4 regions of the Ochrobactrum teleogrylli genome follow, and region 2 is predicted to be linked to each of the others. Evidence: riboswitches for the same ligand, from Rfam matches in the RefSeq annotation. Region 2 holds a riboswitch; each other region holds the start of a gene.
What was found. A riboswitch is a leader RNA that binds a small molecule or an ion and turns the genes downstream of it on or off. The one in region 2 is predicted to bind cobalamin.

Region 1 (5,286 bases), on a different contig from region 2:
ACCCCTTCTTCCGAACCGTAGAAAATCCGCTCACGGGCCAGATAGCCATGCAGGTTCATCTGACCAAGGCCGATGGCGTGGCTTTCATCATTACCGCGCGCGACAGACGGCACCGAGCTGATATGGCTCAAATCAGAAACCGCCGTCAGCGCCCGAATGGAGGTCTCGATGGTCTTTCCAAAATCCACTGAATCCATCGCGGCTGCGATGTTGAGCGACCCCAGATTACACGAAATATCCTTGCCGAGATGGGCATAGGAAAGGTCTTCATTAAAGATGCTGGCTTCGCTCACCTGCAGAATTTCCGAGCAAAGATTGCTCATGGTGATGCGCCCGTCGATCGGGTTGGCGCGGTTCACCGTGTCCTCGAACATGATATAGGGATAGCCGGACTCAAACTGGATTTCCGCCAGAACCTGGAAGAATTCGCGCGCGTTGATCTTCCGCTTGTGGATGCGCGCATCATCGACCATTTCACGATATCTTTCCGTGACCGAAATCTCGGTCAGCGGCTGACCATAGACCCGCTCCACGTCATAAGGCGAAAAGAGATACATATCCTCATTGTTGCGGGCGAGTTCAAAGGTGATATCCGGGATCACCACACCGAGCGACAAGGTCTTGATACGGATTTTCTCATCGGCATTCTCGCGCTTGGTGTCGAGGAAGCGCATGATATCGGGATGATGGGCATGCAGATAAACCGCACCGGCTCCCTGTCGTGCGCCAAGCTGGTTGGCGTAGGAGAATGAATCCTCCAGAAGCTTCATCACGGGAATAATGCCCGAAGACTGGTTCTGGATCTGCTTGATCGGCGCGCCGGATTCGCGAATATTCGTCAGGCTCAAGGCCACGCCGCCACCGCGTTTGGAAAGCTGCAATGCGGAATTGATGGAACGTCCGATGGACTCCATATTGTCCTCCACCCTCAACAGGAAACAGGACACGAGTTCGCCGCGCTGCTTCTTGCCCGCATTGAGGAATGTCGGCGTTGCAGGCTGATAGCGACCGGAAATGATTTCATCGACAAGGTCACGCGCCAGTTGCTCGCTGCCGCGCGCCAATGCCAGCGCCACCATGCAGACGCGGTCTTCATAGCGCTCCAGATAGCGCTTCCCGTCGAAGGTTTTCAGCGTGTAGCTGGTGTAATATTTGAAGGCGCCCAGAAATGTCGGGAAACGGAACTTTCTCGCATAGGCCTCATCGAAAAGATCACGCACGAAATTGAAGGAATACTGGTCGAGCACGGCCTGCTCGTAATAGTTCTCGGTTACCAGATAATCCAGCTTCTCCCGCAGATTATGGAAGAAGACCGTATTCTGATTGACGTGTTGAAGAAAATATTGCCGCGCAGCTTGCCGGTCACGGTCCAGCTGGATGTTGCCTTCATCGTCATAGAGATTGAGCATTGCGTTCAGCGCATGATAGTCCAGCCCATCCGTAGATTTGACGGGCTTGGGGCTGTTCGACGCTGCCGCTTGTGGCGCGTCCTCCGCAATCGGCTCTGCATCGCGCTCGCGGATCAGGGTTGTGTCGGCCGTGTCCAAAATCGTTCCATCCCGTTCCTGACATTGCCAATGTCTTCATCGGTTCCCAAAAGCTCGAAGCGATAAAGATAGGGAACCTGACATTTGGCGGAGATTATTTTGCCGGCTATGCCAAAAGCTTCGCCGAAATTGCTGTTGCCCGCGGCGATCACGCCGCGGATCAGCGAGCGATTGCCCGCATTGTTGAGAAACCGGATGACGGGCTTTGGCACCGCCCCCTTGGTTCCACCGCCGCCATAGCTTGGCGTCATGAGCACGAATGGCTCGTCTATCTGCAACAGGCTCGTGTCATCCTCACCCCTTTGGAGGATGGGAATGCGCCTCGCGCGCATTCCAAGCCGCTCTACGAAACGGTGCGTGTTCTCGGAGCGACTGGAAAAATAGACAAGGAGACCCATTGCAGAACTCATGGCGAAGCCACGGTCACGAAAGGCCGTTGATCATATCCGGGCGAAAACCGGCCCAGTGGGTTTCACCGGCCACGACGACCGGCACCTGCCGGTAACACAGCCCCCTCACGAGATCGAAAGCCTCCATATCTGCAGAAATGTCGATGACCTGATAATCAATCCCCTGGCGGTCGAGGGCGCGGGTTGTTGCGGTGCACTGGACGCAGGCGGGTTTGCTATAGACGGTAACGTTCATTTCTTCCTCACTGGATTGGGCGCAAGCTGACTGGGACCCGTCCGCCGTATGGGGGACAGATGCGCATAAAAGATCGTTCGCGCACGGGACATGCGCGTGAAGACGGACAAAATGGGGAAAGTCAGCGATGCATGAGCACCACTGGACCGCGCAAAATCACCTCTGGAAAGGTGGTCCTGAACTGAAAGGACAATACAAACTGCACAATGTGTCAGACATGGACTTCACCCCGAAGCTTGTGAGCGGGTATTCGGGGTAGCAATCGGCAAGAAGCACAACTCGCCTCAATGACTGCACACCAACCGGACACCCCGCCCGTGGACGTTCATTGCTCAAGGCAGGTCTCCTGGCTCACGGGTCAGCGCCCTTGTCGGTCTTCCCAGCTTACGCCAGTGACATGATCAACAAGAACTCACCGTTTACAGTTGCGGGGGCAGCTTCGGCTTCGTCTCAACCTTCATGGCGGCGACTCACCGAATTCCCTCTTAGCTTTCGACCCATCGAATCGAAAGAACCTAGAACACTATATATAGTAGTCTAAGTTAAAAATCGGTCAATAGATAGTTGCGGAAAACGCGCGTCGGTGGGCGAATACGTCAATCGCGACGACGAAACGACGAGGCATCGATGTCGTGCCTTTGCAGCCTTGCATAGAGACTACGGCGCGGCAGTTGCAGCACTTCAGCAGCAACGCCCACATCGCCATTGCATCGTTCGAGCGTGGCGCGGATGACCCCTTCCTCGAACCGATCCATCTGTTCGGATAACGGCAATGTGCTCGGTTCATGTTCAGGGTCATGCCGCAAGCCAAGCACCACCTGTTTGGCATAATTGCGCAGCTCGCGCACATTGCCCGGCCAGTCGTCGGAATGGAGCCGTGACTCGATGGCTGCATCGATTGCGGGGCGCGGTTGCCCGAACTGGCTGGCGGCCTCGTCGAGAAAATAGGCAAAAAGGAGACCTATATCCTTGCGGCGTTCACGCAAGGGCGGAATGCGCAACCGCACCGTTTCTAGCCTATAGAAAAGATCAGAGCGAAAACGCCCCGCTGCAACGGCACCGTCCAGATCGCCTTTGGCGGCCGCAATCACCCGCAGATTGACAGCACGAGGCTCTCCGGTCAGCGAAGGCAACTCGCGCTCCTCCACAACCCGCAGCAACTTGCCTTGCAGGTTGACCGACATGCTGTCGATCTCGTCAAGAAAGAGCGTACCCCGATCAGCATCGGCAATCCTGCCGCGCTGAATACGATTGCCAAACAGGACGTCATCTGCAACCGCATCGGGGAGCGCAGCGCAATCAATCGCAACGAAGCCGCGAGCATGGCGCGCACTCCAGCGATGCAACAGTCGGGCGACAAGTTCCTTGCCCGTACCAGTCTCGCCTTCGATCAGTACATCAACATCGACGCTCGCCAATTGGCGAATCGTGTCGCGCAGCCGCACCATGACCGGCGTTTCGCCCAGCAATGGATAATCCTGCTCGGCTTCCGCCGCAGCACGGCGCAGACGCCGGTTTTCCAGCACCAGACGGCGCATTTCCAGCGCACGGCGCACACTGGAAATCAGGTGATCGGCTGCAAAGGGTTTGGCAATAAAATCGAAGGCGCCCTTCTTGAGCGCCGTGACGGCCATGCCGATATCGCCATGGCCTGTCATCAGAATGACCGGCAATTCGGGGTCACGCGCCAGCAGCGCTTCCATAACGGCATGGCCATCGATACGCGGCATCCGAATATCGGTGACGACAACGCCGGGAAAATCGGCGGTCAGATTGGCTAGCGCCGACTGGCCATCGCCGTGGGTTTCAATATCGATCCCGGCAATCTCGAAGGAATCCGCAAGGGCCGTGCGAAACGGCGCATCGTCATCGACCAGCATCACGCGCAAGGGTTCACTTTCCGTCATGCTCACCGTCCTTATGCACCCGCTTCCACGTCGCAGCAAAAGCCGCACCACCCAGTGGTGAAGGAACGACCCGCAACGTTCCCTCCAGTTCCGTCATCAGATCGCGCGCGATACCGAGCCCAAGACCAAGCCCGTCCGGTTTGCCGGTGACAAAGGGGCTGAAAATCTCATCATCCAGTTCCGGATCAATACCCGGACCGTTATCTGCAACGATCAACGACACTTGTTCATCGTCTTGCTCGATGATGATTGCGACATGCGGATCGGGCTGCGCCGTCACCGCATCGAGCGCGTTTTGCAGCAAATTGACGAGCACCTGTTCCGAGCGGATACGGCAGGCGAACACCATCAATTCTGATTGCTCCGGCATATCCAGCGGTACATTGGCATTGCGAAAACGGTCGCCCATCAACACCATCGTGCCATCGACCAGTTCGTTCAGTGGTATCGGACGCGCAACGCTGCCGCGTCGACGGGCAAAGCGGCGCATCTCCTGCGTAATGGAGCCGATGCGCGCCGTCAGATCGACGGAGGTCGTCAGATTTGCGGCAACCTTGTCGAGCTTGCCCTTGGACAGATAGTGCTGCGCATTCTCGGTCAGCGTACGGATGGTCGCGACCGGCTGATTGATTTCATGCACAAGGCCCGCAGTGATCGAGCCAAGCGAGGCCAGCCTGTTTGCCTGCGCCAACTCCTCACGGGCATCACGAAAGCGCTTGTCGGCGCGCTCGCGCTCGATCATCTCGGCACTTAGTTCCGCCGTGCGTTCGGCGACAGCTTTTTCCAGCGCAGCGCGATCAGCAGTTGCACGCGCAGCGTGCGTCATGCGCCAGTAGACGGCAGCGGCAAGCAAAAACACCACCAGCATCGCCGCAACGGTGATCAGTCGCGCCAGATCATGGGCCGCCTGCATGGACGGTGCGGTCGGCTCGATATGGACCAGTTTCAGCGCGGTCCCGGCAATGGGTTCTTCAACGACGACGAACGGATCGCCGGAAGGTCCGCGCATCACCCCTCCAGACTCAAAAGCATAACGGCTCGGCTGGAGATCGGCGGCATGGAACTGCCCGCTTTGGAGAATTTTCGTCCGTTCGGCGGTGGTAATCGGCTGGAAAGACCGCAGCGCTTCCGGCATATCGGTCGACGCCAGAATGATTCCGCGTGGATCAATCACAAAGGTCTGACCC
Region 2 (5,286 bases):
TCTGGTGGCCGATATCGAGATGATTGGTCGGCTCGTCCAGCAACAGGATGCGCGGCTGCTGCGCCAGAGCGCGGGCAATATGCAGGCGCTGGCGTTCACCGCCCGACAATGTGTGCCAGTTGCGTTTGGCCAGATGCGACATGTCCACATGCGCAAGCGCCTGATCGACGATGGCGTCATCCTCCGCAGACCATGGTGAAAGCGTACCGAGATAAGGCGTGCGCCCAAGCTCCACTGCCTGCCGGGCGGTGATGCGCTCGGTCGTTTCCGCCTGCTGTTCGACCAGCGCCAGCAAGCGCGCAATCTCGCGGCGGTTGAAGCGTTCAATCGGCGCCTCGCCGAGATAAACCGTACCGCTGCGCGGGCGCTTCAGACCTGAAAGCAGCGATAGAAGCGTGGTCTTACCGGAACCGTTCGGCCCGATAATGCCGAGAAACTCGCCCTCGATCACATCGAGCGAAACGCCGCGCAGGATTTCGACGCTGCCTGCCGACCATGAAAGATTCTGTGCCGACAGCATCATGCCCGCGCCCTCCTTTGCCCAAGCAGCAGCGCAAAGGCCGGAGCGCCGACCAGCGCCGTCACCACACCGATGGGCAGCACCTGTCCCGGCACGATGATGCGCGACACGATGTCTGCTGCGATCATGAAGATCGCGCCGATCAAAGCGGATGTGGGCAGCAAAACGCCATGCCGGACACCCACCACCATCCGCGCCGCATGGGGAATGACAAGGCCAATAAAGCCAATGGACCCGACAATGGAGACCATAACCGCCGTCATCATGGCGCTTGCGCCAATAAGCACGGCATAAACACGCCGCACTGGAATGCCGAGCGAAGCAGCGGATTCTGCGCCGAAAGTGAAGGCGTCGAGCGCACGCGCATGCCACAGGCAGACCACCAGCCCGATCAGGCAAGCAGGCAGCGCCAGCGTCACATCCGGCCAACGCACGCCGGACAGATTGCCAAGCAGCCAGAACATAATGCCCCGCGCCTGCTCGGCATTGGCCGCCTTGGTCACGATGAACGAGGTCAGCGCGTTGAAAAGCTGCGATCCGGCAATACCGGCCAGAATGATCGCGCTGTTGCCCCGCCCCGCCTTCAACGCCAGCAGCGACACCAGCACAAAGGCAAAAATCGCCCCGATGAATGCGCCAAGCGACAAAGTGAGAACGCCAGCGCCGATGCCAAGAATGGCGACGCTGACAGCCCCGGTCGAGGCCCCGGCGGAAATGCCCAGAATATACGGATCAGCCAGCGAGTTGCGCAGCAGCGATTGCAGCACGACGCCGGAAAGCGCCAGCGCCGCCCCGCAGCATGCCGCCACCACGGCACGGCTGAGACGATAGCTCCACACAATGCCCTCATCGATGGGATCGAGCACATAGCCTGCATGCCACAGGCGGTTGGCGACGGTCTTCGCCACCACATCGAGCGGTATGGCGGTTTCGCCAATCGCTGCGCCCAGCCACAAGGCGGCAAGCAGCAGGATGAGCGCCAGAACCCCGGCGCTCAGCTTGTTGCTGAACGGAAGCCTTCCTATGGCTACCAATGCCGTCATTTGTTGAGGTCCGAGGCAGCGATGGCCGCCGCCAGCGTTTCGATGCCCTCAATCACCCGCAGCGAGGTGCTCATCGACTGCGCATCCATGTCGAAGACGTGGCCGTCCTTGACTGCAGGCATCAGGCTTGTCACCGGATCGCTTTCGAGGAATTTGCGCTTCACGGCAATATCGTCCGCCGGATAGCGGCGACGATCGAGTTTTGCTGCCACGATCATCGACGGGCCAGATTTGGCGATGGTTTCCCAGCCGATGGTCGGCCATTCTTCCTGGCTGTCGACCACATTCCTGATGCCGAGCGCCGACAGGATATAGGCCGGAGCGCCGAATTTTCCGGCGATATAGGGATCGGCGTCAATCTGCGTGCTGGAAAACCACACCGCAGCGGAAAGCTTGGCCCCGCTGGCGCCAATCTTGCGGCGCGCCGCATCTTCGCGCCCTTTCAGCTCGGCAATGAGCTTTTCACCGCGATCCTGCACGTTGAAGATTGCGGCCAGCTCGCCGATTTCCTGATAGACGATATCCATGGTGAAAGCGGCCGTGCGCACGCCGTCGCCGCCGCCGGAATTATCCTTGCCGACACAATCCGAAGGCGAGGTATAGGCCGGGATACCCAGTTCCTCGAACTGCTCCGGCTTGGCGACAATGCCATTCGGCCCGACATGCCATTGAAAATCCGCCGTCACAATATCGGGTTTCTGCGCCAGTACGCTTTCGAAGCTCGGGTCGTTATCGGCCAGTCGCTTGACCTTGGCGTTGACCTCTTCAAAGCCTTTCAGTACCGGGCCGAACCACACCGCCGTACCGACCACCTTGTCACCCAGACCAAGGCTGTACAAAATCTCCGTGCTGCTTTGACCGACAGCCACCGCGCGCGTCGGGGCCTGTTTGAATGTAACGTCGCGTCCGCAGTTCTTCAGCGTCAGCGGATATTGCGTTTCCGCCGCCTGCAGTGCTGGCGCGCCTGCAAACAGAAAAAGAGCGCATAAAGCGATGCGAAACGACGTCTTGCCGTGCAATGTCATGGGAAACCCCGAAATGGTGAGAGAAATGGCCACGTCAGCAAGCGACGGCGATAAGACGCCGTGAGCAAACGGAGATATCCGGGGATATGGATGACGATGAAAGAAAGCGCCTTGCGGCGCGATGTGCTGTCATAACCTGCTCCTGCTCCGGGCATCCCCGCCCGTGACAATGGATAATGATGGCCCAAAGGCCCTATGACGGCAGGTCTCCTGGCTTGCAGATAATCGCTTCCATCTGCCTTCCCGTGTCTTTCAGCTTTCGCCGGTTGAACACAGTGGCATGACGCCCGTCGGCGTCACGAGGATGAACAGCAATCCGCTTACAGTTGCGGGGGCAGCCACGGTCTCGGTCCCTTTTCGGGTCGTCCTCACCGTGTTCCCTATTAATCCCCTTCACTCTCGGTCGGGGAACCGTCGTAATACTATTACGTTCGCATTGCGCTGAGGTCAAGTGGCTCTGTTTCCATTTGGCGGTATGCCCAAGCGCATAAAGCCATGGTTAACAAAGCGTTAATATCACATTGATTTTATTTAATGTTTCAAAATGCAGACATTCATCTTCCGTTCATTCGTCTCCCAATAGTGTCCACCCAACAGCAAAGGAGAACATGATGTTCAAAAAAGTCATTCTTGCAGCCGTAGCCCTTTCCTTCATCGGCGCACCGCTGGCCGCACAGGCGCAGGATTATCAGCGCAAGCCGGGTCCGCACCGCATGGACCAGAAGCCGCGTCCGCCGCATGGCAAGGAATTCGGTCGTAAAGACCCGCGCGACCATGGCCGTCAGCATTGGTCCAAGGGCCAGCGCTACAATGACTGGCGCCGCCAGCCGGAAGTGCGCGACTACAAGCGTTATGGTCTGCGCCGTCCGGGTCCGGGCCAGCGCTGGGTGAAGGTTGACAACCAGTTCCTGCTGGTCACCACGGCAACGGGAATCATCGCTGGCATTCTCGCTGGCCGGTAAGCCGCAAGCCTCAGTGTTTCTAAAAATCGGCCAGAGCAAAACTCTGGCCGATTTTCTTTTTGCAATGTTAGAAACTGACTTTCAGGCCGCCGCCAAGCGTGAACGCCTGCAAGCCGGCGCCTGCATCATCGGGGAAGCTCTTAACCTCCCCCGTTGTTCTGTTTTCCATCATCGTGTCGCCCCTCATGCGGAAGTATTTTTCATAAGCCGCCGAGAGATAGACATTTGTGCGCTCGGTAAAGGCATAAGCGACTTCGGCCTGCGTATCCAGAAACGCCCGGCTTCCGAACGTATCAGTAAAACGCTTATCCCCGTGCCAATGATCGTCGATGTCCTTGGCAGCGACAGTTGCTCCTACGCGCCCCAGCAACGAAAAAGACCATTTTTCGAATGTTGAACGCCATTCGCCGCCCACAAACAGCGCTGGCAAACTTTGCTCGTAGCTGATCCCCTTCCCAGAGAGGACGCCCGTTTTATCGCGAAATCCCTCTTCGCTGTAGACATATTGCGAGTTACCGCTGGTCCATTTCACATTCGTATATTTGAACCCGCCATGCAGATTGAAGACGTTATGTTGATTGATCTCGAAATCATGCCCAACGGCAATATCCAGATTGATGTAACGATCCAGATCTGTCTCATCGCTAACCGAACGATCTGTCCAGTCATCAAAATCATAACTTTTCAAATATGGCGCTAACCAATCGTAGTCTTCCATCTTGTGGGTGCCACCCAGCCCGATTTTCACACGGCCAACCACAGTTATATTTTTCATGGGATCGGCCCTGAAAGCGCCGGTCAGCACAGGCATTTGCGACTGCCAAAACAAATGGCTCATGCGGTTTCCGCCATTGTAGACGATTTCGTCCGCCTTGACCCAAGCGTAGCCGACACCGCCTAAAAAGGTGAAGCTTTTGTCTATATTTGTATATTGAACCCCCGCGGCCTTGTCCGCAGCATTGGCCAAAGGAAAATTTAAAAACAATAAGAATATTGATAAAACGATACGCTGCATGCGCCACTCCTGTAACAGATGACGCATAGTTATATTTTTAATATTGCACAGAAAACTGCCAGAGATAGTTCACTATTTCTGCGCCCATGAAAGGCTATCACCAGTGCGCGCACATGAGGACGACGCGCGCCTCTGAGCCTATCGGTTGCGGGCCTTCATCAGAATCCAGATGAGAACGATCATTACGACGAGGCCGATCGCCAAACCAATCAAACCGCCATAGACGGCATCGGTGTTGCCGCCGATCAATGCCCCAATGCCAGCCCCTAAAATCAGCAGGATAAGCGGCGGCAGGCATCCAATCATTGCGAGGTCCTACAAACACGATCCGATATTTGTGCACCCATAAGTGCACCCGTTTGTGGCCCCATATTTAGCGAGATTTCGCGCAAGCGACAACGGCTTCACGGCGGGATTGTCCAATCCCGCTGCAATGCCGTTGGTATACGAATGGGGCCATAGAAGACTTGCCCCGCTGTCAACCGGGGCAAATGCCTCTGCTAAGCGCCTTTGGTACCAAATATTTTGCCTGGACCTATATTTCGCGTCGGTCCGACCGCCAGCAAAACAGGCTTACCGTTTTCCTTGCTGGTCGCTACCGCAGGTTTTTGTGCGCCCACGACCGGTGCCGCAGCAAGCGCAGTGCCAGACACCATCATCGATCCGATTGCTATTATCGCTATGGCTTTCATATGCCCTCCTCTGCTGGTCTCGCCAGCAA
Region 3 (5,286 bases), 1.3 Mb from region 2:
CGCTATTTCACTGAAATGCCGCCGATTACCGATTATGACGATCTCGACCGGCGGATGCGCAACGGCGAGATTAGCCTTGCCATCGAGATACCGCCACGTTTCGGCGCAAATATCGCGCATGGGCGGCCTGTCGAGGTGGCGGCCTGGATCGACGGTGCCATGCCCACCCGCGCTGAAACGGTGCGCGGCTATGTGCAAGGCATGCATGCCAACTGGCTGACGCAAAAGGCGCGCGAGCTTTATGGCAATGCGGCGACGGTCGGCAATTTCAATCTGGAAATTCGCTATCGCTACAATCCCGATGTCCAGAGTCTGGTGGCGATGGTTCCAGCAGTCATTCCAATGCTGCTTTTGATGATCCCGGCCATGCTCGCGGTTTTGAGCGTGGTGCGCGAAAAGGAGCTGGGCTCTATCATCAATTTCTATGTGACGCCGGTGACCAAATTCGAGTTCCTGTTCGGCAAGCAATTGCCCTATATCGCACTCGCCTTCCTCAACTTCCTGATGCTGACAGCCTTTGCTGTCTTCATCTTCCGGGTGCCGTTTACCGGCAGTTTCCTCACCTATGCAGCGGCGGCGCTGCTCTATGTCATCATCGCGACCGGCATGGGTCTGGTGCTTTCCACCTTCATGAGCAGCCAGATTGCCGCCATTTTCGGGACGGCCTTGCTGACACTCATTCCGGCGGTGCAATATTCCGGCATCATCGATCCGGTTTCGTCATTGCAGGGTGCGGGCGCATTCATCGGCAAGATTTACCCGACGACCTATTTCGTGACCATCTCGCGCGGGGTTTTCTCCAAGGCGCTTGATTTTGGCGATCTTGCCGGGTCGTTCATACCCTTGCTGATCGCCATTCCGGTGCTGATGGTGCTGGCCATTCTCCTTCTCAAGAAACAGGCGGGCTGAGATGCGGATAGCCAATATATTCCAGCTCGGTATCAAGGAATTGCGCGGTCTCGCCCGCGATCCTATGCTTCTGCTGCTGATCGTCTATGCGTTTACGCTTGCGGTCTATACCTCTGCCCGGGCCCAGCCCGAAAATCTCAGCAATGCGGCTATCGCGATTGTCGATGAAGACCAATCGCCGGTCTCAAACCGTATCACCTCGGCTTTCTACCCGCCTTATTTCGTGCCGCCCAAACTCATTTCTTCCTACGAGATGGACAGCCGCATGGATGAAGGGCTCGACACTTTCGCGCTGAACATTCCGCCGAATTTTCAGCGCGATCTGCTGGCCGGGCGCTCGCCGACCATCCAGCTCAATGTGGATGCAACTCGCATGAGTCAGGCCTTTACGGGCGGTGGCTATGTTCAGTCCATCGTCTCCAGTGAGGTGAACGAGTTCCTGAACCGTTATCGCGGCACGGCGGATACGAAGGTCGATCTCAATTTGCGATCCCGCTTCAATCAGGATCTGAACAAGAGCTGGTTTGGCGCGATCAACAATGTCATTTCGTCGGTCACCATGCTGTCGATCATCCTGACGGGTGCTGCGCTGATCCGCGAGCGCGAGCATGGCACCATCGAGCATTTGCTCGTCATGCCGGTGACGCCGGTTGAAATCATGGTCAGCAAGGTCTGGTCCATGGGGCTGGTCGTGCTGGTCGCTTCGGCCTTTGCGCTGATCTTTGTAGTGCAAGGTCTGCTAGCGGTGCCGATTTATGGATCGGTTCTGCTGTTTCTGGCTGGCGCCGCATTGCAGCTTTTCGCAACCACCAGCCTCGGCATTTTTCTGGCAACGGTTGCAGGCTCCATGCCGCAGTTCGGCATGTTGCTGATGCTGGTGCTAATGCCGTTGCAGGTGCTTTCCGGCGGCATGACGCCACGGGAAAGCATGCCGGACATCATCCAGAACATCATGCTGGTAGCTCCAAACACGCATTTCGTCATATTGGCGCAGGCGATCCTGTTCCGAGGGGCAGGGATCGGCGTGGTATGGCCGCAATTTCTGGCCCTGATCGTCATCGGTTCGGTGCTGTTTTACTTCGCGCTGCAACGCTTCCGGGCATTCCTGCGATAGAGCGGTGGGAACCGCTCTATCCATTCGTTTTGACGCATTATCCTGCGCATCGGAGCGGGATCAGAAATCAGTCCATTGAACCGATTTCCCCGCGTAGGCGCTGCGCACTTTGGCTGGAAATGCTCTAACCAAAGATGTTTGAAAACAATGCCCTGAATCGCTTCGTTGAGAATGCGATTCAGGGGAGCGCGCTTTTTGGCGCATTGCGAATCCGCCTCGGCCTTGCTAGGGCTCGTTTCAGGAAACGGTTTCGCTGTAAAAGGCGGATGAAAAGGGAACGCGGTGAGGCCATCTGGCCAATTCTGCGACTGCCCCCGCAACTGTAACCGGAGAGCTATCTTCCACAATCGCTCAGGCGATCAAGCCACTGAGAGCAGTTTTTGCACTCGGGAAGGCGGAAGAACAGCGGCGACCCGGAAGTCAGGAGACCTGCCGCATCCGGTCACCTAGTTTCGACGCGGGGCGTGTCGGGGCGCGGCTTTCCGTAGCGGTGACATTGGACAAATGTTGCCGCCGGAACGGGAAAAGGGTATCCCCCATTTCTTCGACCTGCGGTCAGGCGATATCGCCTTGCAGGAGACGATACAGGTGCATATTCCAAAATTATCCATTTTGCTGACGGCTGCTTTTGCGGCTGCAAATCCGCTTGCCGCATCGGCCCAAACCGCCAGCGGCGCGGGCGATGCCAATGCAAGCGTGGTTCTCGATACGATTGTTGTCACGCCGCTTCGTCGCGCAACGTCGTTGCAGCGATCCACCTCGTCGGTAACGGTCATCGACACGGCTGAAATCGAGCGTTCGGCGGCCCCCGATCTGCAATCACTGCTGAAATCCTATAGCGGGGTTTCGATCAAGGCGAATGGCGGGCAGGGGTCGAAGTCGGACATCTATATGCGCGGCATGTCGTCCAAGCAGACGGTCGTACTAGTCAATGGCGTCCGCACGGCATCGGCTACGGACGGAACCACGGCGCTGGCCAATATACCGCTGACGTCCATCGAGCGCATCGAGATCGCCAAGGGCGGCCATTCGGCCCAATATGGTGCGGATGCGATGGGCGGCGTCATCAACATCATCACCAAGCAGGGCGGGGCTTGTGGCGAGCGCTCATGGTGCGGCAGCCTGTCCACGGGCGTCACCCATCCCTGGGGCGGCTATGCTTCCGGTTCGGTGCAAGGGCAGAGCGCTGCGGGTGTCGATTATGCCTTTGGTGCGGCGATCACCGGCACCGAGGGCTATGATTTCACCAGCCCCGATGCGTGGGGACACGAACCGGACCGGGATGGTTTCCTGCAAGGCTCGCTCAACTTCTCGCTCGGAAAAGATTTTGACTGGGGCAGGATCTATGCGGACGGGCTTTTGAGCCGGGGCCGCAATCAGTATGATTCCGAATATCCGTCCGCCGATCAGGGCTACAGCACAGCCTTTTCTGGCAAGATCGGCACGCGGATCGATCACGCGGATGACTGGTCTTCGACAGTCGAGTTCAGCTCGGGCATCGATAGCAGCCGTGATTTCCGCAAGGGCGTCTCCGGCTCCGACCGTTATGAAACCAAGCGCTACGGCGTTTTCGCGTCCACCGAGAAAAGTTTCGAAACGGGCAAGGCAAAGCATGTCGTGACCGGCGGTGTCGAAGCCTATCGCGAGACGATCGATTCCACCGTCGCCTATGACGAGACGGGGCGCAATCTGGCGGCGGTGTTCGGGCAGTATTCGCTGGAATATGAAGCGCTGCGCGTCGATGGCGGTGTGCGTTACGACCACAACCAGCAATTCGGCGACGTGACGACATACAATATTGGTGCGAGCTATGAGATTGTACCCGACCTCGTTGTGCGGTCGTCCTATGCGACCGGATTTCGTGCGCCGACATTCAACGAGCTTTATTATCCCGGTTTCGCCAATCCCGATCTGCAGCCGGAAAAGTCACGCTCCTATGAAGTGGGGCTGAACTGGCAGATTTCGGCGGCGACCAGCCTTGATCTTGCGCTTTATCGCAATGAATTGCGCGATGCGATCATGAGTACCGCGCCTTCTTATCTGCCCTATAATGTGGCGCGCGCTCAGGTGACAGGTTTCGAGGCGACGCTGGCGCATCGCTTCGATGACCAATGGGGCGTGAAGGGGGTGCTGGACTTCAAGCGACCCATCGATGAAGAAAACGACACCGATCTTGCCTATCGCGAACGTTTCAAGGCGACCGCCGAAGTGAACTATACGCCGTTCGAAGGTCTCGACCTGACGGGCCGCGTCTTCTATGGCGGTTCGCGCTATGCCGATGCCGCAAATACGCGGAAGCTCGGCAGCTATGTGACCGCCGATTTCGTGGCGCTTTATGCCGTCGACAAGCAGTCAAAGCTGAAGTTCTCGGTCGAGAACATCTTTGACAAGGACTACCAGACGACCTCCGGTTATATTGCGCCGGGCCGTACCTTCAACATCGGTCTGACGCGGAATTTCTGAGGGTTTATCGACGGATGACGAGAGCGACGATCCTTGGCGCAAACTGGCTTATGGCGCTGGCAGCCATGGTTTCGGTCGCTCTTTCTTCTGCCAAGGCTGCACCGCCACAGCGCGTGGTGTCGATCAATGTCTGCACCGATCAACTGGCCATGCTTCTGGCCGCGCCGGGACAGTTGCGGTCGGTTTCCCGTCTGTCGCGCGATCCGCAGCTTTCCGTGCTGGCTGTGCAGGCGGCGACAATACCGGTTAATCGGGCTGAAGCAGAGGAGATTTTCCTCATGAAGCCCGATCTGGTGCTGGCGGGCACATTTTCATCGCAGGTGACGGTCGATCTTCTGCGCAGGCTTGGCCTGCATGTGGAACAGTTCACGCCTGCGCGCTCGTTTGACGATATCGAAGCGCATCTAAGGCGGATGGGCGCGTTGCTTGGACGCGAAGAACAGGCGGAAGCGCTGGTCGCCTCCATGCGATCTAGACTTGCGGCAATAGAAAAGCCGCAGCAACGCAAGACCGTCGCGCTTTATTTCGCCAATAGTTACACATCCGGGCGCGGCACATTGATTGACGAGGCGGTCAAGCGGGCAGGGCTGGACAATATCGCCGACCGCGCTGGCGTGAACGGACCTGCGGCGCTACCTCTCGAAATGCTGGTGATGGAAAAGCCAGATATGCTGGTCCTCAGTGCAAGCGAGCGCGCACCGGGGCTGGCTTTCCAGAATTTCCGGCATCCGGCTTTGCAGGCGCTGGAGCGCGAGGCGAAAGCAATGACGCTTCCCGATAATCTGACCGTTTGCGGCGGG
Region 4 (5,286 bases), 1.3 Mb from region 2:
GCGCATCGCCAATTTTGACGATCTGGACCCGCTGAAAGCCGAGCCTGCGGTGGAGGTGGTCATGGTGCCGCCCGGTACGTCTCTTCCGCCCGATGCCGGGCTGGTTGTACTGCCGGGAACGAAATCCACGATCACCGATCTGCTGGCTTTCCGTGAAAACGGTTGGGATCGCGATCTGGTACAGCACGTGAAGCGGGGCGGACATGTGCTGGGTATCTGCGGCGGGTTTCAGATGCTGGGGCGCAGCATCCATGACCCGCACGGTATCGAAGGGCAGGTGCGCGAAGCAGAAGGGCTGGGGCTGCTCGACATCGAGACGGTCATGGAGCCGGAAAAAGTCGTCCGCAATGTGAAGGCGACTTCGCTGCTCTATGATGCGCCGCTCGAGGGATATGAAATTCATGTTGGCCGCACGACAGGTGCGGATATGTTCAGGCCTTTCGCGCGCATCGAAAATCATGATGACGGTGCGATATCTGCCGATGGCCGCATCATGGGCACTTATTTACATGGTGTTTTCGGTGCGGATCGTTTTCGGCAGCAATTTCTCGCAGCGCTAGGTGTTGAGGGCGGAATAGGCAATTACCGCCTGAGCGTCGAAGCGGCGCTGGATGAACTGGCGGAAGGGCTGGAAGCCTGTCTCGATATCGATGCGTTGTTTTCGCTGATCTGACACAACTGTACTCGTTCAGTCTCGATAGTTTCACGTATCAGGGCTATTTTTTGGTCTGATATGACAATAAATCTTAATTATATATAAATTTCAGATAATTCTAATATACTGTATCGTATAAAAATTTATACTGGCATTTTTACCATCTCGTTTCATTCAAAATATATTTAAAATTATAATGAGGCTATTTTGATATTGAGGTTTTTATATCAAAATCCTCATATTGTTTTTCGCCGTCATCTCTACGTATATTCACTCTTGGCGGTCAATGCATTGTTCATTGTTTCGCCTCAGGTCGATTTGATTACCAGCCGATATTTTTTCAAACACGGGGATTTTTCCGCGTCGAATTCACCGGCTTGGGTCGCCCTTAGGGATTTCCACCGTGTCAGTCAGTGTTGGTTGCTGGCTGCAATGCTGGTTTTGATCGGTTTCTACGCGTTGTGGCGGCGCCCCATCCTTTCTATCGCCCCTCACAAGGTGCTTTATGTGCTTCTGACCTTTGCGCTTGGCCCAGGCATCGTAACGCAAAGCCTGAAGTTGCTGATCGGAAGAGCGCGGCCACGACATCTGCTGGAATTTGGCGGCTCAATGAATTTTACACCGGCCTGGCAGATGGCTGCGACATGTAGCAAAAACTGCTCATTTCCGTCGGGAGAGGGCGCTGCTGCGGCTGCGATGCTGTCGCTTTTAATATTCGTTCCTGAACGCTGGCGCGTTATGTCCGCCGCGATTTTCATTCCAATCCTCATGCTGATTTCCATGAACCGTGTTTTCATGGGCGCGCATTTTCTATCGGATGTGGTGATCGCATGGAGTTTGGTGGTGGGCGTGATGTTGTGGCTCTGGCCCAGGATCAATGCCAAGGCGGAGACCATCGACCGCTGGGTTCGGCGCAAGGGGCAATTTCTGCGCCCTCGCGCTGATTGACGGCCTATCAGCAAAGGCTTAATGTCCGCGCATGTGACAGGTTTTCGCCGGACGAATCTGGTGAAACCAAGAGGGAATGCGAAGGACGGACCCAATCAGGGCGTTTCTATCGCAGCCGACCCCGCGACTGTAGAGCGGAGAGGAATGAAGCCAAGCCGGGCAACCGGCAGCCACTGGAACATCACGTTCCGGGAAGGCGGTGACATTACCGACGACCCGCGAGCCAGGAGACCTGCCTGTTGCAGAAGGGTATTTTACCCGCGCCCCATGGGAGGTTTTTCCCTGCTGCCTGCACGGAGGTTGTCATGGCTGCACGTATGAATAATTCTGTCTCCGCTACTATTCCCCTGCCTTTGGCTGCGCGCCTCGGTACGGCGGTGGTCTCCCTGCTTCTCGGCGCGTTTCTTATCTATGGCGTTGGCATTGCGCATTCGGATGCGCTGCACGATTCAGCGCATGATACCCGCCATTCTTACGGTTTTCCCTGCCATTGATGCTTTGCATCGACATTGTGAGCCGCGCCCTTGGCCGGTTTGCATGGGGAAATGACCATATGTCTGTTTTTCTAGGAAGCTGACATTGCAGAGCGTCGGATAGCGTTTGCTACCGACGGGCTTTGCAGCTGGGGAATTGAAATGTTGATCCGTTATCTCTTGGCCACGCTTGCTGCGGGCCTTCTGGCAGGGCTTCTGGTGACGCCTGCCATGTATCTCAAAACCGTGCCGCTGATCATTCAGGCGGAAGTTTACGAAGAGGCGGGCGGCGGCCATAGCCACGGACCGGCGGAAGCCGCGCCGCATGAACACGCCGCTGAGACGCCTGCCCATGACCATGCGACAACTGCCGCGCCGGAGGAAGAAGGAGCCGGAGCAGAACTGCCTTTCGGTCGCCTTGGCAATACAATCCTCGCCAATCTTGTTGCGGGTGCCGGTTTTGCACTGCTGCTTGGCGGTATCGCGCTGCTGATTGGTCGCCCGATCACCGTGCAGAACGGGCTTTACTGGGGCATGGCCGGTTTCTTTGCGGTGGCATTCTTGCCTGCGCTCGGTCTGTCGCCGGAACTGCCAGCCATGCCTGCCGACGATCTTGCAGAGCGCCAGCTTTGGTGGATTTCGACGGTTGTTCTCAGCGGCGTCGGCCTTTATCTCATCGTGCTGCGCGGAGAAATCTGGGCAAAACTGCTCGGCCTCATCGCCATTATTGCGCCGCATCTCTATGGCGCGCCGCATCCTGAGGATATTGCGTCGCCTATTCCGTCGCTGCTTGCGTCGCAATATGCGGTCGCCTCGCTGGCGACGAACCTGTTCATGTGGGCGGTGATTGGTCTGGCGCTTGGCTGGTTCATCCAGCATTACGCCTCATCGGAACTGGAAGGCTGAAAGCATGGCTCTGCCCGGAAAAATAACCTTTGTTCTTGGCGGAGCCCGTTCAGGCAAATCGTCCTATGCCGAAAAACTGGTTGAAGCCTCCGGGCTTCAGCCGGTCTATCTGGCGACTGGTCGGGCCTTCGACGGAGAAATGGAAAGTCGCATCGCGGTGCATCGCGACCGGCGCGGCACGCAATGGCAAACAGTCGAAGAGCCGTTCGAGCTGAAGGGCGCGCTTTTGCAACAGGCACAATCGTCCAGATTTGTGCTGGTTGACTGCCTGACCTTGTGGGTCACCAATCTCATGATGGCCGAACGCGACATTGCTGCGGAAGGGCGTGATCTGGTGACCGCGCTTTCTGAGCTGGGCGGGCCGGTTGTTTTCGTCTCCAACGAGGTGGGTCTTGGCATCGTGCCGGAAAACCGCATGGCGCGGGAATTTCGCGATCATGCAGGCTTTTTGCATCAGGCCATCGCTGCGGCGGCAGACGAAGTTTATTTCATGGCGGCGGGCTTGCCGCTCAAGATGAAGGGATAATTTTATGCAGGGCCAAAAGATACCGGCGACCGTGATTACCGGGTTTCTCGGATCGGGGAAGACCACGATGATCCGCAATCTGCTTGAAAACGCCAATGGCAAGCGCATTGCGCTGATCATCAATGAATTTGGCGATCTTGGTGTCGATGGCGGTATTCTGAAAGGTTGCGGCATCGAAACCTGCCGCGAGGAAGATGTGATCGAACTCAACAATGGCTGCATTTGCTGCACCGTTGCGGACGATTTCATCCCGACCATGACCAAGCTGCTCGACCGCGCGGATCGCCCGGATCACATCGTCATCGAGACCTCCGGCCTCGCTTTGCCACAGCCGCTTGTGGCTGCCTTCAACTGGCCGGAAATCAAGACGCAGGTGACTGTGGATGGTGTGGTCACGGTGATCGATGCCGCCGCTGTCGCCGAAGGCCGCTTCGCTGATGATCATGACAAGGTGGATGCGCAGCGCGCCGCCGATGAATCACTGGACCATGAAAGCCCGCTGGAAGAGCTGTTTGAAGATCAGATTCATGCGGCCGACTTGATCGTGCTCAACAAGGCCGACCTGATCGATGCCTCAAGCCTCGATAGCGTGAAGGCGGATGTTGCCGAGCGCTCGTCGCGCCGCGTCAACATGGTGCCTGCAAGCTTCGGCAAGCTTGGCGCTGATGTGCTGCTTGGTCTTGGCGTTGGTACGGAAGACGATATCGCCAACCGCAAGTCGCATCATGAAATTCATCATGCCGATGGTCACGAGCATGATCATGATGAATTCGAGAGCTTTGTGGTCGAGGCCGGTTCCGTGTCGGACCCGAAGGCTTTTGCCGAAGAGCTGAAGACCATCATCGCCGACCATGATGTTCTGCGCCTCAAGGGCTTTGTCGATGTGCCCGGCAAGCCGATGCGTCTAGTGGTGCAGGCTGTCGGCCCGCGTATCGAGCATTACTTCGACCGCCCATGGGGCAAGGATGAAGCCCGTTCGACGCGTCTCGTTGTCATCGGCCTGCATGAGATCGATGAAACCGCCATTACCAAGGCCGTGAAAGACGCAGTTTTGTAATGCATCTTCTGCTTGCCCAGAAAGGAACGATCAGCGACGGCAATGAGGCCGTCGATCTCGGCCAGACGCCCGGTGACATTCTGTTCCTTTCCGCCGCCGACACGGAGCTGGCCAGTCTTGCGCAGGCGCACCGCGCTGAGCCAAACGGGCCAAGCCTGCGGCTCGCCAGTTTTCTGAGCCTGACGCATCCTATGTCCGTCGATGCTTATGTCGAGCGGACGGTGCGTCATGCAAAGCTGATTGTCGTGCGCATTATCGGCGGTGAAACCTACTGGCCCTATGGGCTGGAAGCACTTCATGCCTGCGCTGTGAACAACGGCGTCAAGATCGCGGTGCTTCCGGGCGACGACAAGCCGGATCATGGGTTGGATCGCTTTTCGACGGTTGCAAACGCTGACCGTGACGCGTTGTGGCGCTATCTGATTGAGGGCGGCGCTTCCAACATGCGCGCTTTCCTCGATTATTGCGCCGCGCTGATCCACGGCGGCGAAAAGCCAGCCGAAGCCGCGCCACTGCTCAAGGCGGGGCTTTGGTGGCCGGGCGAGGCGGTGGTTTCGCTCGATCTCATCAGCAGTCGTTGGATCGAGAATGCACCCGTTGCGGCAATCGTCTTCTATCGCGCGCTGGTGCAAAGCGGCCAGACTCAGCCGGTTGAAGCACTAATTACGGGTTTGCAGGCGGAAGGCATCAACCCGCTGCCTCTGTTCGTCTCCAGCCTCAA

Region 1: it holds a riboswitch for cobalamin, as region 2 does, so the genes downstream of both, nrdH (glutaredoxin-like protein NrdH) here and WIX40_RS07145 (ABC transporter substrate-binding protein) in region 2, are expected to answer to the same signal.
Region 3: it holds a riboswitch for cobalamin, as region 2 does, so the genes downstream of both, WIX40_RS01020 (TonB-dependent receptor domain-containing protein) here and WIX40_RS07145 (ABC transporter substrate-binding protein) in region 2, are expected to answer to the same signal.
Region 4: it holds a riboswitch for cobalamin, as region 2 does, so the genes downstream of both, WIX40_RS01200 (CbtB domain-containing protein) here and WIX40_RS07145 (ABC transporter substrate-binding protein) in region 2, are expected to answer to the same signal.

What each region holds. Positions count from the first base shown of each region.
Region 1 covers NZ_JBBHKQ010000002.1:968,339-973,624, reverse strand. The annotation lists gene nrdE (class 1b ribonucleoside-diphosphate reductase subunit alpha) at 1-1,547, opposite strand, end outside; gene nrdI (class Ib ribonucleoside-diphosphate reductase assembly flavoprotein NrdI) at 1,523-1,945, opposite strand; gene nrdH (glutaredoxin-like protein NrdH) at 1,971-2,192, opposite strand; cobalamin riboswitch at 2,512-2,726, opposite strand; gene WIX40_RS22020 (sigma-54-dependent transcriptional regulator) at 2,789-4,099, opposite strand; gene WIX40_RS22015 (sensor histidine kinase) at 4,086-5,286, opposite strand, start outside.
Region 2 covers NZ_JBBHKQ010000001.1:1,528,336-1,533,621, reverse strand. The annotation lists gene WIX40_RS07155 (ABC transporter ATP-binding protein) at 1-523, opposite strand, end outside; gene WIX40_RS07150 (FecCD family ABC transporter permease) at 520-1,563, opposite strand; gene WIX40_RS07145 (ABC transporter substrate-binding protein) at 1,560-2,588, opposite strand; cobalamin riboswitch at 2,772-3,019, opposite strand; gene WIX40_RS07140 (RcnB family protein) at 3,200-3,550, shown strand; gene WIX40_RS07135 (omptin family outer membrane protease) at 3,618-4,565, opposite strand; gene WIX40_RS07130 (hypothetical protein) at 4,704-4,871, opposite strand; gene WIX40_RS07125 (hypothetical protein) at 5,066-5,257, opposite strand.
Region 3 covers NZ_JBBHKQ010000001.1:202,410-207,695, forward strand. The annotation lists gene rbbA (ribosome-associated ATPase/putative transporter RbbA) at 1-909, shown strand, start outside; gene WIX40_RS01015 (ABC transporter permease) at 911-2,023, shown strand; cobalamin riboswitch at 2,252-2,474, shown strand; gene WIX40_RS01020 (TonB-dependent receptor domain-containing protein) at 2,612-4,486, shown strand; gene WIX40_RS01025 (ABC transporter substrate-binding protein) at 4,501-5,286, shown strand, end outside.
Region 4 covers NZ_JBBHKQ010000001.1:246,635-251,920, forward strand. The annotation lists gene WIX40_RS01190 (cobyric acid synthase) at 1-673, shown strand, start outside; gene WIX40_RS01195 (phosphatase PAP2 family protein) at 863-1,603, shown strand; cobalamin riboswitch at 1,625-1,857, shown strand; gene WIX40_RS01200 (CbtB domain-containing protein) at 1,909-2,097, shown strand; gene WIX40_RS01205 (CbtA family protein) at 2,239-2,982, shown strand; gene cobU (bifunctional adenosylcobinamide kinase/adenosylcobinamide-phosphate guanylyltransferase) at 2,987-3,508, shown strand; gene cobW (cobalamin biosynthesis protein CobW) at 3,513-4,565, shown strand; gene cobN (cobaltochelatase subunit CobN) at 4,565-5,286, shown strand, end outside.